3 regions of the Duganella caerulea genome follow, and region 2 is predicted to be linked to each of the others. Evidence: predicted binding sites of a transcription regulator. Region 2 holds the regulator's gene; each other region holds the start of a gene.
The links. The regulator FliA, encoded in region 2, starts transcription of late flagellar genes. The targets are predictions, from matches to a motif close to CTAAAGTTTNNNNNNNNNNNGCCGNTA.
Positions count from the first base shown of each region.

Region 1: the regulator FliA is predicted to act here: its motif matches at 1,569-1,595, upstream of ACUJB0_RS12575 (flagellar protein FliT).
Region 3: the regulator FliA is predicted to act here: its motif matches at 1,226-1,252, upstream of fliD (flagellar filament capping protein FliD).

Region 1 is NZ_BPWJ01000003.1:750,135-753,407, forward strand. Features, by position in the region: gene ACUJB0_RS12570 (aspartate aminotransferase type Ic) at 1-1,189, shown strand, start outside; gene ACUJB0_RS12575 (flagellar protein FliT) at 1,245-1,523, opposite strand; gene ACUJB0_RS12580 (HDOD domain-containing protein) at 1,710-2,537, opposite strand; gene ACUJB0_RS12585 (class I SAM-dependent methyltransferase) at 2,678-3,273, shown strand, end outside.
Region 2 is NZ_BPWJ01000004.1:24,664-27,936, forward strand. Features, by position in the region: gene motD (flagellar motor protein MotD) at 1-373, opposite strand, end outside; gene ACUJB0_RS12935 (flagellar motor protein) at 375-1,121, opposite strand; gene ACUJB0_RS12940 (RNA polymerase sigma factor FliA) at 1,103-1,834, opposite strand; gene ACUJB0_RS12945 (MinD/ParA family ATP-binding protein) at 1,878-2,675, opposite strand; gene flhF (flagellar biosynthesis GTPase FlhF) at 2,668-3,273, opposite strand, start outside.
Region 3 is NZ_BPWJ01000019.1:2,099-5,371, reverse strand. Features, by position in the region: gene ACUJB0_RS30570 (flagellin N-terminal helical domain-containing protein) at 1-610, shown strand, start outside; gene ACUJB0_RS30565 (flagellar protein FlaG) at 701-1,090, shown strand; gene fliD (flagellar filament capping protein FliD) at 1,288-3,273, shown strand, end outside.

The sequences.
Region 1 (3,273 bases), on a different contig from region 2:
ATACCAAACTTTCAAACAACTTGGCCTGAAGCTGGACATGTCCCGCGGCAAGCCAGCCCCCGAGCAGCTGGACCTGTCGAACGCCCTGATGGGCTCGCTGGACAGCTACAAGGCCGCCGACGGCACCGATTGCCGCAACTACGGCGGCACCATCGGCCTGCCGGAAGCGCGCGCGCTGTTCTGCCAGCTGCTGGACGTGCCGGCCGCGCAAGTCGTGGTCGACAGCAGCGCCAGCCTGTCGCTGATGCATGACGTAATCATCTACAGCCTGCTCAACGGCACGCCCGGCCATGCGCCGTGGGTGCGCGAGCCGGTGACCTTCCTGTGCCCGGTGCCGGGCTACGACCGCCACTTCGCCATCTGCGAGGCGCGCGGCATCAAGATGATCAACATTCCGATGAACGACTCCGGCCTGGACATGGACCTGGTGGAGAAACTGGTGGCCGAGGACGCCAGCATCAAGGGCATGTGGTGCGTGCCGAAGTACAGCAATCCGGGTGGCGTGGTGTACTCGGATGAGGTGGTGGCCCGCCTGGCGGCCATGAAGACGGCGGCGCCGGACTTCCGCCTGATGTGGGACGACGCTTACCGCTTCCACCACCTGGGCGAGCAGAAGCTGGCTGTGGCCAACATCCTGGACGCGTGCGCGCAGGCCGGCAACCCGGACCGCGCGATCGTGTTCGCGTCGTCGTCCAAGGTGAGCTGGGCTGGTTCGGGCGTCGCCGCGCTGGCGGCCTCGCCGGCCAACATCGCCTGGTGGACCAAGCACGCCGGCATCCGCAGCATCGGCCCGGACAAGATCAACCAGCTGCGCCACGTGCAGCTGCTGAAGGACCTGCCGACCGTGGAAGCGTTGATGGAACAGCATCGCCTGCTGCTCAAGCCGAAGTTCGACGCGGTGCTGGCGCAGTTCGAGCGCTATCTGGCCGATGTGCCGGGCGTGTCGTGGACGCGTCCGCTGGGCGGCTATTTCATCGATCTGGTGACGCCGCCGGGTTCGGCCAAGCGCACCGTGGCGCTGGCCAAGGAAGCCGGCATCACGCTGACGCCGGCCGGCGCGGCTTTCCCGTACGGTAACGATCCGAAGGACAGCCATATCCGCATCGCACCGAGCTTCCCGTCGCTGGACGAGATCACCCAGGCGGCGCAGGGCATCGCGCTGTCGCTGCGCGTGGCGCTGACGAGCTGATCGCCATGCAGACGTAAAAAAGCGCCCTCGGGCGCTTTTTTTATGTCGGTTGCTGTTATTGACGCGCCATGCCCGGCACGTTGTTCAGCCATGGCTCGGTGACGTCGCGGATGGCGCGGTCGTTGGCCAGGATTTGCTTGAGCAGGTCGATCTTGCGCAGGCGCGGGGCGCCGCTCAGGCTGGGCACGCCGGCATCGGCCGGGCGGGCGGCGGTGGCGCATTGCGCTTCCAGGCGGCTCAGACCGTCCCAATCCCCCAGACGCGCGGCGGCAGCCATTTGATTGGACAGGCCGGCAATGTTTTCGTACATCGAGAGGACTTCGGTGGAGGTCATGTTCTCACCCTAGTTTAGTTAAAACGGATTACCGCATGTCCTGATTAACGTCGCCTTAAACGCGAACTTTAGGGTGTTTTGAAAAAATATTTGAAAAAAGTCGAAAAAAGCCCCGTGTGCGCATGCGACGCTCAAGATCGTCGCACGGCCACACGGGGCTCTTTCATGCAAATTAGACAAGCTGGCTTATTTGACCAGCTCCTCCAAACCGGCGCTCAATTCGTCCGGCGAAGGCATTTCATCGATCAGGGCGTTGTCGTCCAGGCCCAGTTCCTCGGCCAGGTCGGCCGGGTAGCAGGCTTCGATTTCATCGTCGCTCAGTTGGGCCTGCTCGACACGGGCGCGCCAGGCGGCCAGCGAGACCACGGCGGCCAAGCGGTTCAGCTCGCCGTTGTGGTGCGGCTCGGGGAAGGCCAGGATGGTTTCCGAGAAGGTCAGCGGGAACTTCCAGCGCTTGGCCAGCTCGGCGCCGACGTCGGCAAAGGTGAAGCCGAACGAAGCTTGCTCGGCGTCCAGGCGGCGCGGGTCCAGCGGACCGGCCACCTTGTCGAGCGCCATCGCCTGCTCGGCCATCGCCGAGTGGATCACCAGCTGGCCGATGGCGTGCATCATGCCGATGGTGAAGGCGAGGTCGGTGTTTTCCTTGGTCTTCTTGGCAATCCATTTGGCCGACACCGCGGTGTGCAGGCTGTAGCGCCAGAATTGTTTGAGGTCGAGGCCGGGCACGGTCTTGAAACCGCTGACCAGGCCGGAGCTGATGACCAGCGTGCGCACGGTGACGAAGCCGAGCATCAGCACCGCATCTTCCACGGTGCCGATGCTGCGCGAGACGTGGTAGTAGGCCGAGTTGGCCAGGCGCAGCAGCTTGGCGCTCAGCACCGGATCCGTCGACAGTTTTTTCGCGATCTCTTCGGTCGAGACGCTGGCCTTGTCGAAACTGCTGATCAGCTCTTCCACGACTTTAGGCGCGGTGGGCAACGCAGTTGGATTCTGGAACAGGGCATCAAGTTTCATATTTATCTCCTGGGTAATTAGCGCGTTGCTATAGGCTAACTATATAGCGATTCCCCGAATGTATGAAACAATTTTGCGGGGCGAGCGTCTCTTTTCCGAGTCACTGATCGCCGCCATAACCCGCCGTATATACTGGTGGCATGGAACCCGACACTATCGAGCAGATCACTCAAACCACGCTGCAGCATTACGAGCGTACCGCCGAGCAGTTTTTCGCCGGCACCATCGACCACGATGTCAGCCAAAACATCGCCGCCTTGCTGGACGCGATCCAAGGCCCCGCGCCATACCGCCTGCTGGACCTGGGCTGCGGCCCCGGCCGTGACTTGAAGACCTTCAGGGAGCTGGGCCACGAAGCGATCGGCGTCGACGGCTCGTCGCGATTCGTCGAGATGGCGCGCGCCTACAGCGGTTGCGAAACGTGGCGGCAGGACTTCGTCCAACTTGACCTGCCTGCTGGTTTTTTCGATGGCATCTACGCCAACGCCTCCTTGTTCCACGTGCCCAGCGCGGCGCTGCCGAAGGTGTTGCGCGACCTGCACGCCGCGCTGAAATCCGGCGGTGTGCTGTTCAGTTCCAACCCGCGCGGCGACAACCGCGAAGGCTGGAACGGCCCGCGCTACGGCAGCTACTACGACTACGAAACCTGGGAACGCTACCTGCTGGAGGCTGGGTTCGTTGCGATTCAACATTACTACCGCCCGCAAGGCTTGCCACGCGACCAGCAGCCCTGGCT
Region 2 (3,273 bases):
CGCGGCTGTTCTGCGTGACGCGCACCTTGCCCTCCTTGACCAGCGGCGCCAGCGTGGACAACAAGTCCTGCGCCAGCTTGGTCATCTGGGTTTTTTCCTTGCGCAGCAGCTCGGCGTGGCGCCGCAGGTTGGGATTGGGGATGGGCACATTGGGCACCTCGGTGTTGACCGGCTTGGCCGAGCCGGCGCCGCCGAAGGCGTCCCCCAGCGCGACCGACAGCACCTTGTAGCGGCCGATATTGACCACCGAGATCGCATACATGACAACGAAGAAGGCGAACAGCAGCGTGATGAAGTCGGCGTAGGAAATCAGCCAGCGCTCGTGGTTCTCCGGCTCGTCGTCGAACTTCCTGCGCGCGCGGCGGTTCTGCATGTCAGTGTTCCCGCAGCAGCGTGGCGATGCGCTCGTCGATGACGCGCGTGTGGTCGCCGGTGGCGATGTCGTAGAACACGGCGGCGGCGATCTCCTGCTGGTGCACGGCCTGCGTGACGATCGCCTTGAGCTTGTTGGCGATCGGGTAGAACAACAGGTTGGCCAGGCCGACACCGTAGATGGTCGACACGAAGGCCACCGCGATGCCCGACCCCAGCTTGCTTGGATCGGTGAGGTTTTCCATCACGTGGATCAGGCCCAGCACCGCGCCCAGGATGCCGATGGTGGGCGAATAGCCGGCCGCCGATTCCCAGATGCGCACCGCCTGGCGCTCCTCGGTTTCGTAGGCGGTGATTTCGGTGTCGAGGATCTGGCGCAGCTTGTCGGGATTGATGCCGTCGACGATCAGGCGCAGGCCCTTGGTGTTGAACTGGTCCTTGGACGACAGCATGTAACGCTCCAGCGACAGCAGGCCGTCGCGGCGCGCCGCCAGGTTCCAGGCGTTGATGTCGCGCGCCAGCACGGCGCGGGTGTCGGCCGGCGGCGCGAACACCAGCCGCAGCATGCGCACGCCGCGCAGAAAAGTCTTGAAGCGGGTCTGCAGCATCACCGCGCCAAACGTGCCGATGACGACGATCGCGAACGCGGCCGGCTGCAGCAGCGAAGATAATCTTCCCCCCTCCAGCGTCTGGCCGACGACGATGCCGGCCAGCGCCAGCAGCACCCCGGCTACACTGGCCCAGTCCAAGACCGCTCCCGAAGTGAGGCGCGCAACCGCGCCACGGCCTGCGTATGCAGCTGCGATACGCGCGATTCCGATACGCCCATCACGGCGCCGATTTCTTTCAAGTTGAGCTCCTCTTCGTAGTACAGCCCCATCAGGATTTTCTCGCGCGGCGGCAGCGCGTCGATGGCGTCGATCACGGCCTGGCGGAAATCGCCGTCCAGCAGCGAGCGCAGCGGATCGCTCTCCTCGTCCGAGCAGTAACGGTCGAGGAAGCTGTCGTTGCCGTCGTCGTCGTGAAAATCTTCGTAGTACACCAGCTGGTGGCCGCCGCCGTCGGACAGCATTTCCTGATAGTCGGCCAGCGACAGCTTGAGCATCTTGGCCACTTCCGACTCGGTCGGCGGATGGCCGAGGCGCTGCTGCAGCGTGCTCATCGCGGTCTCGATCTTGCGCATGTTCTGGCGCATCGAGCGCGGCAGCCAGTCGCTGTTGCGCAGCTCGTCGAGCATGGCGCCGCGGATGCGCAGCACGGCGTAGGTTTCGAACTGGGCGCCATGCGTTTCCTCGTAACGGCTGATGGCGTCGAGCAGGCCGATCATCCCGGCTTGCACCAGATCGTCGACTTCGACGCTGGGCGGCAGTTTCGCCTTCATGTGATGGGCCAGGCGCTTGACCAACGGCATATGCTCCGTCAGCAAAGAATCCTTGTCCGCTTTCCCTTTGACCGTGTACATAGCCTGTTTATTATTGATTAAGCGCTAAAATTGTCATGCTCCCTTAACGGAAAGATGGCGAGCCCGCCAGCGCGAAGCGCCCCGCCAGTTGACGAAACGCGACCGAAGCCCCGGCCAGCGGAAACGCATCGACCACCGCACGCCCCAAGCGTGCGGCGCGCTGCAGGTACTCATCCGCCGGCACCGATCCCATCGAAACGAGGTTCACCGCGAGGTAACGGCTGGCTGCCTGTGCCATGTTATCGTATACCACCTTTGCTTCCGATTCGGAAGCCCCGGTGACCACAATTCCGAACGGCCGCCGTCCCAGTTCCTGGTTCAGGCGCTTGATCATACTGTACGCGGCCTTGATCGAGGTAGCGCTATTCGACACCTGCACCACGATTTCCGAGCTGGCCATGACCGGCACCGGGAAGGCCACGCCGTCGAACTCGCCGTCGACGATGACGATGCCGGTCTGCTTGGCCAGCACGTCGAAAGCCTTGGCCAGGCGGCGCGTCTCGTCCGGGCCGCTGCGCGGCACGCCGCGTGTCATCGACGCCACAGAGAACCCTTGCGGCACCTGGTGGATCACCTGGTTGAGCGCGCACTCCTGGCGCGCCACGTTGAGCAGGCTGGCGCCGCCGTCCACGCCCAGGCGCGAGGCCACGCCGTGGGCGCTGGCGCAGGCGTCGACCAGCAGCACGTCGTTGCCGGCGCGCGCCAGCGAGGCGCCCAGGTTGACCAGCATGGCGCCCTTGTCGTCCTGCGGCGTGGCCGACAGGAAGGTGACGATGCGGGGCTGCGGCCCCGCCAGCATGCGGCGCAGGCCCTCCGCCTGGTCGAAATCGAAATTAGCCAAGGTGCACCTCGCGCATCGCTGGTTCGCCGTTGCTCATCAGCAGAGGCAGTTCGGCGTCCAGGTATTGGGTGTTGACGGCGTCGCGTTTCAACTTGAAAGCGCGGTCGATCAGGTAGGCCGGATCGGCCAGGTGCAGGTCTTCCGGCACGCGCTGGCCGTTCGACACGTAGAACAGATTCAGTTTCTGGCGGATCACCACGTCCAGCACGTTGCCGATGGCGGCCGCTTCATCGAGCTTGGTCATGATGCAGCCGGCCAGGCCGCTGCCTTGATAGGCGCGCACCACTTCGTTCAGCGTTTCCTGAGTGGCCGTGGCGTTCAGACACAGCAGGCGCTTGACGTCGGAGCCGGCGCCTTGCAGCATCGATACCTGCTCGGTCACCATCTGGTCGCGCTGGCTGACGCCAACCGTGTCGATCAAGACCGTGTGCTTGTTCTTCAGTTCCTTCAGGGCGATGCGCAGGTCGGCCTCGTCCTTCACCGAGTGCACCATCACGCCGAGGATCTTGCCGTAGATGCGCAGCTGCTCGTGGGCGCCGATACGATAGGCGTCGGTGGTGATCAGGGCCAGCTTGTCCGGGCCGTGGCGCATCACGCA
Region 3 (3,273 bases), on a different contig from region 2:
CACCACCAATGCCAAGGAAATCCAACTGACCAACTCGTCGGGCGCCGATATTCAGATTACCAATACCAACGGCGACGCAGCCACTGATTCGCTGAGCGGTGCGGTCTTGCGCGGTATCGACAAACCGGCCAATGGTTCGGTTGCTGCGGTCCGTGCTGCGGAATCGGCTTTCGCCGCCTCCGGCACCCAGGCTACGGTCGGCGGCCACCTGGACTTCTCGTCCGATTCGGGCTTTACCTTAGCGTCGAGCGGCCCAACCGACATCGTCGCCGCCTCGACCGGCTCCGACCTGCAATCGGTTGCCAAGATCGACGTCAGCTCCGTGGCCGGTGCCAATGCCGCACTGCTGAGCATCGACTCCGCGCTGAACCAGGTCAACAGCAACCGCGCTGCACTGGGTGCGATCCAGAACCGTTTCGCTTCGACCATCTCGAACCTGAACACGACGACGGAGAACTTGTCCGCTTCGCGTAGCCGGATTCAAGATACCGACTTCGCGTCGGAAACGGCCAACCTGACCCGCGGCCAGATCCTGCAACAAGCCGGTACCGCCATCCTGGCCCAGGCCAACTCGCTGCCGAACGGCGTGCTGTCCCTGCTGCGTGGCTAAAATCCGGGGAAGGATTGACCCGACAAGGTCACCCTGACTAGGTTCCCCGGCTGATTTATTCAGTCGGGGATTTTTCACAAAGGAAGCATCATGACTATCGATACCATCGGCTCGGCCACCCAGGCCCGCCCAGTAGACCGCCCGGCCACAGCCGCTGGCGGCGATGTCGCTGCGCAAGGCGCCGCGCGCGCACCTGCTACTGCCGTGGAAACGGCGGCTGCCGTCAAGGGCCCGGCCAACGTACCGACGCTGGAGCAGGTCAACCACGCCGTGTCGCAGCTGAACAAGTCGGCGCAGGCCAAGTCGCAAGGCCTGGAATTCTCGGTCGACAGCGACACCAAGCGCACCGTGGTCAAGGTGATCGACCAGACCACCAAGGAAGTGCTGCGCCAGATTCCCTCGCCCGAAGCGCTGGAAATCGCCAAATCGCTGGAGTCGAAGTCCAGCAACTCCGGTTTGCTGATCCAGCAAACCGCCTGAAGCGGCCGCGCTCGCGCGCGCCGCTTTTTCTCCATCCATGGCATCCTGACGCCGGGAGCGCCTGTCCAATTCCCGTCACATCCTCTCCACTGCCCGTTTTTTCAGCTTTGCCTGAACTGGCAGGTATTCTCCCCTCTCAAGTCCGGTTTGATTCTGCCGATATTGTCTTATATTATTGCTTTACTTAGGAGCGCATCGTGGGCATCTCTTCACCTGGCATCGGCTCGAACATCCCGGTCGACTCCATCGTCAGCAAGCTGATGGCGGTCGAGTCCGCGCCGCTGGCCGATTACGACAAGAAGTCGGCCAGCTATCTGTCGCAGGTGTCCGCGTTCGGCAATCTGTCCGGTGCGCTGGGCACCTTCCAGGGTGTGCTGGCGGGCCTGACCTCGGTGTCGAGCTTCCAGACACTGGTGAGCACGCCCAGCGACGCCACCGTGATGACCGCCACCGCGAGCGGCACCGCGCAGCCGGGTACGTATCGCGTCAACATCAACCAGCTCGCGCAGGCGCAGACGCTGGCCTCGGGCGGCTATAAATCCACGACCTCGGCGATCGGCCTGGGCGCCAAGACCACGATCAACTTCTCGCTCGGCACCGTCAGCGGCGGCAGCTTCGGCATCACCGGCACCCAGCTGGGCGCCAGCCTGTCGAGTGGCGGTCTCACGCCGGGCTCGCTCAGCATCAACAACACCGCGATCGCCACCGACGGCACGACCCGCAGCGCACGCCTGCTGGCCGATGCCATCAACGCCAAAAGCACGACCACGGGCGTCTCCGCCAAGGCCGCGCCCACTGTCACCAATGCCGCGCTGTTCGGCGCCGCCGGCGCCTCGACCTTCGGCGATATCGATACCAGCGGCGGCGGCACTTATACGCTGACCGTCGGCGGCGTGGAAATCGCCGCCCAAGCGACCGGCGTCGCCGCCGGCGGCGCGGGCGGAGTCACAGCCGCCTCGATCGATGCCGCGCTGACCGGCAACACCGCCGTCACCCGCGCGCTGGCCGACGCCAACATCACCGTCAGCGGCACCGCCGCCGCCGGCACGCTGCAGTTCACCAACGCCGACGGCAGCAACATCGCCGTCGCCGAGGCCGTCACCGGCACCGTCACCGGCGGCATCGGCAACAGCGGCACAGCCAATATCGGTTCCAGCACCACGGCGGTCGGCTCGATTTCGCTGGTCTCGGCGGACGGCAGCCCGATCAGCGTCGGCGGCACCAACCCGGCCGGCGCCGGCTTGACGGCCGGTGTAGGCGGCGCCTACCTGGGTGCCAGCTTCAGCGCCGACTCGACCCGCACCAGCGGCAACATCGTCATCGACAGCAGCAACAATACCCTGCAGGGCATCCTGGCCGCGATCAACAAGGGCAATTTCGGTGTCACCGCCAGCATCGTCTCGGACGGCTCCACCGGCACCACCGCCACCCCCAATCACCTGATCCTGACCTCGACCGCCACCGGCGCCACCTCGACCATGAAGATCACCCTGGCCGGGTCCGGTGGCAATCCGCCGGACCCTGATCTGGTATCGCTGCTGGGCTACGATCCGGGCGGCGTGCAGAACCTGAGCCAGAAATCCGCAGCGGCCGACACGCTGGCCACGGTGAACGGCATTGCCGTCACCAGCTCCAGCACCAGCATCGGCGGCGCGATCGCCGGCGTCAGTATCAACGCGCTCAAGGTCGGCAGCTCGACGCTGTCGGTAAGCAAGGACAGCGGTTCGCTCACGACTGCGGTCGGAGGCTTTGTCAAGGCGTACAACGACTTGACAGACCAGATCAAGCAGCTGGGCGGTTACAATCCCGACACCAAGACCGGCGGCCCGCTGCTGGGCGATCCGACGCTGCGCAATCTGCAAGCCTCGATCCGGCGTCAGCTCGGCTCCTCGATCACCGGGCTGCAAGGCAGCAGCCTGACCAATCTGTCACAGATCGGCATCTCGTTCCAGAAAGACGGCACGCTGACACTGGACAATTCCAAACTGCAAAAGGCCATCACCAGCAACTTCAACGATATCGCCGGCCTGTTCGCGGCGGTTGGCCACGGCAGCGATCCCGATGTCAAGTTCACCAGCTCCGGCACCAACACCAAGGCCGGCGACTATGCGATTAACATCACCCAGCTGGCCACCCAGGGCACGCTGCAGGGCACCAACGTGCTGCCGGCCGAAACCGTGATC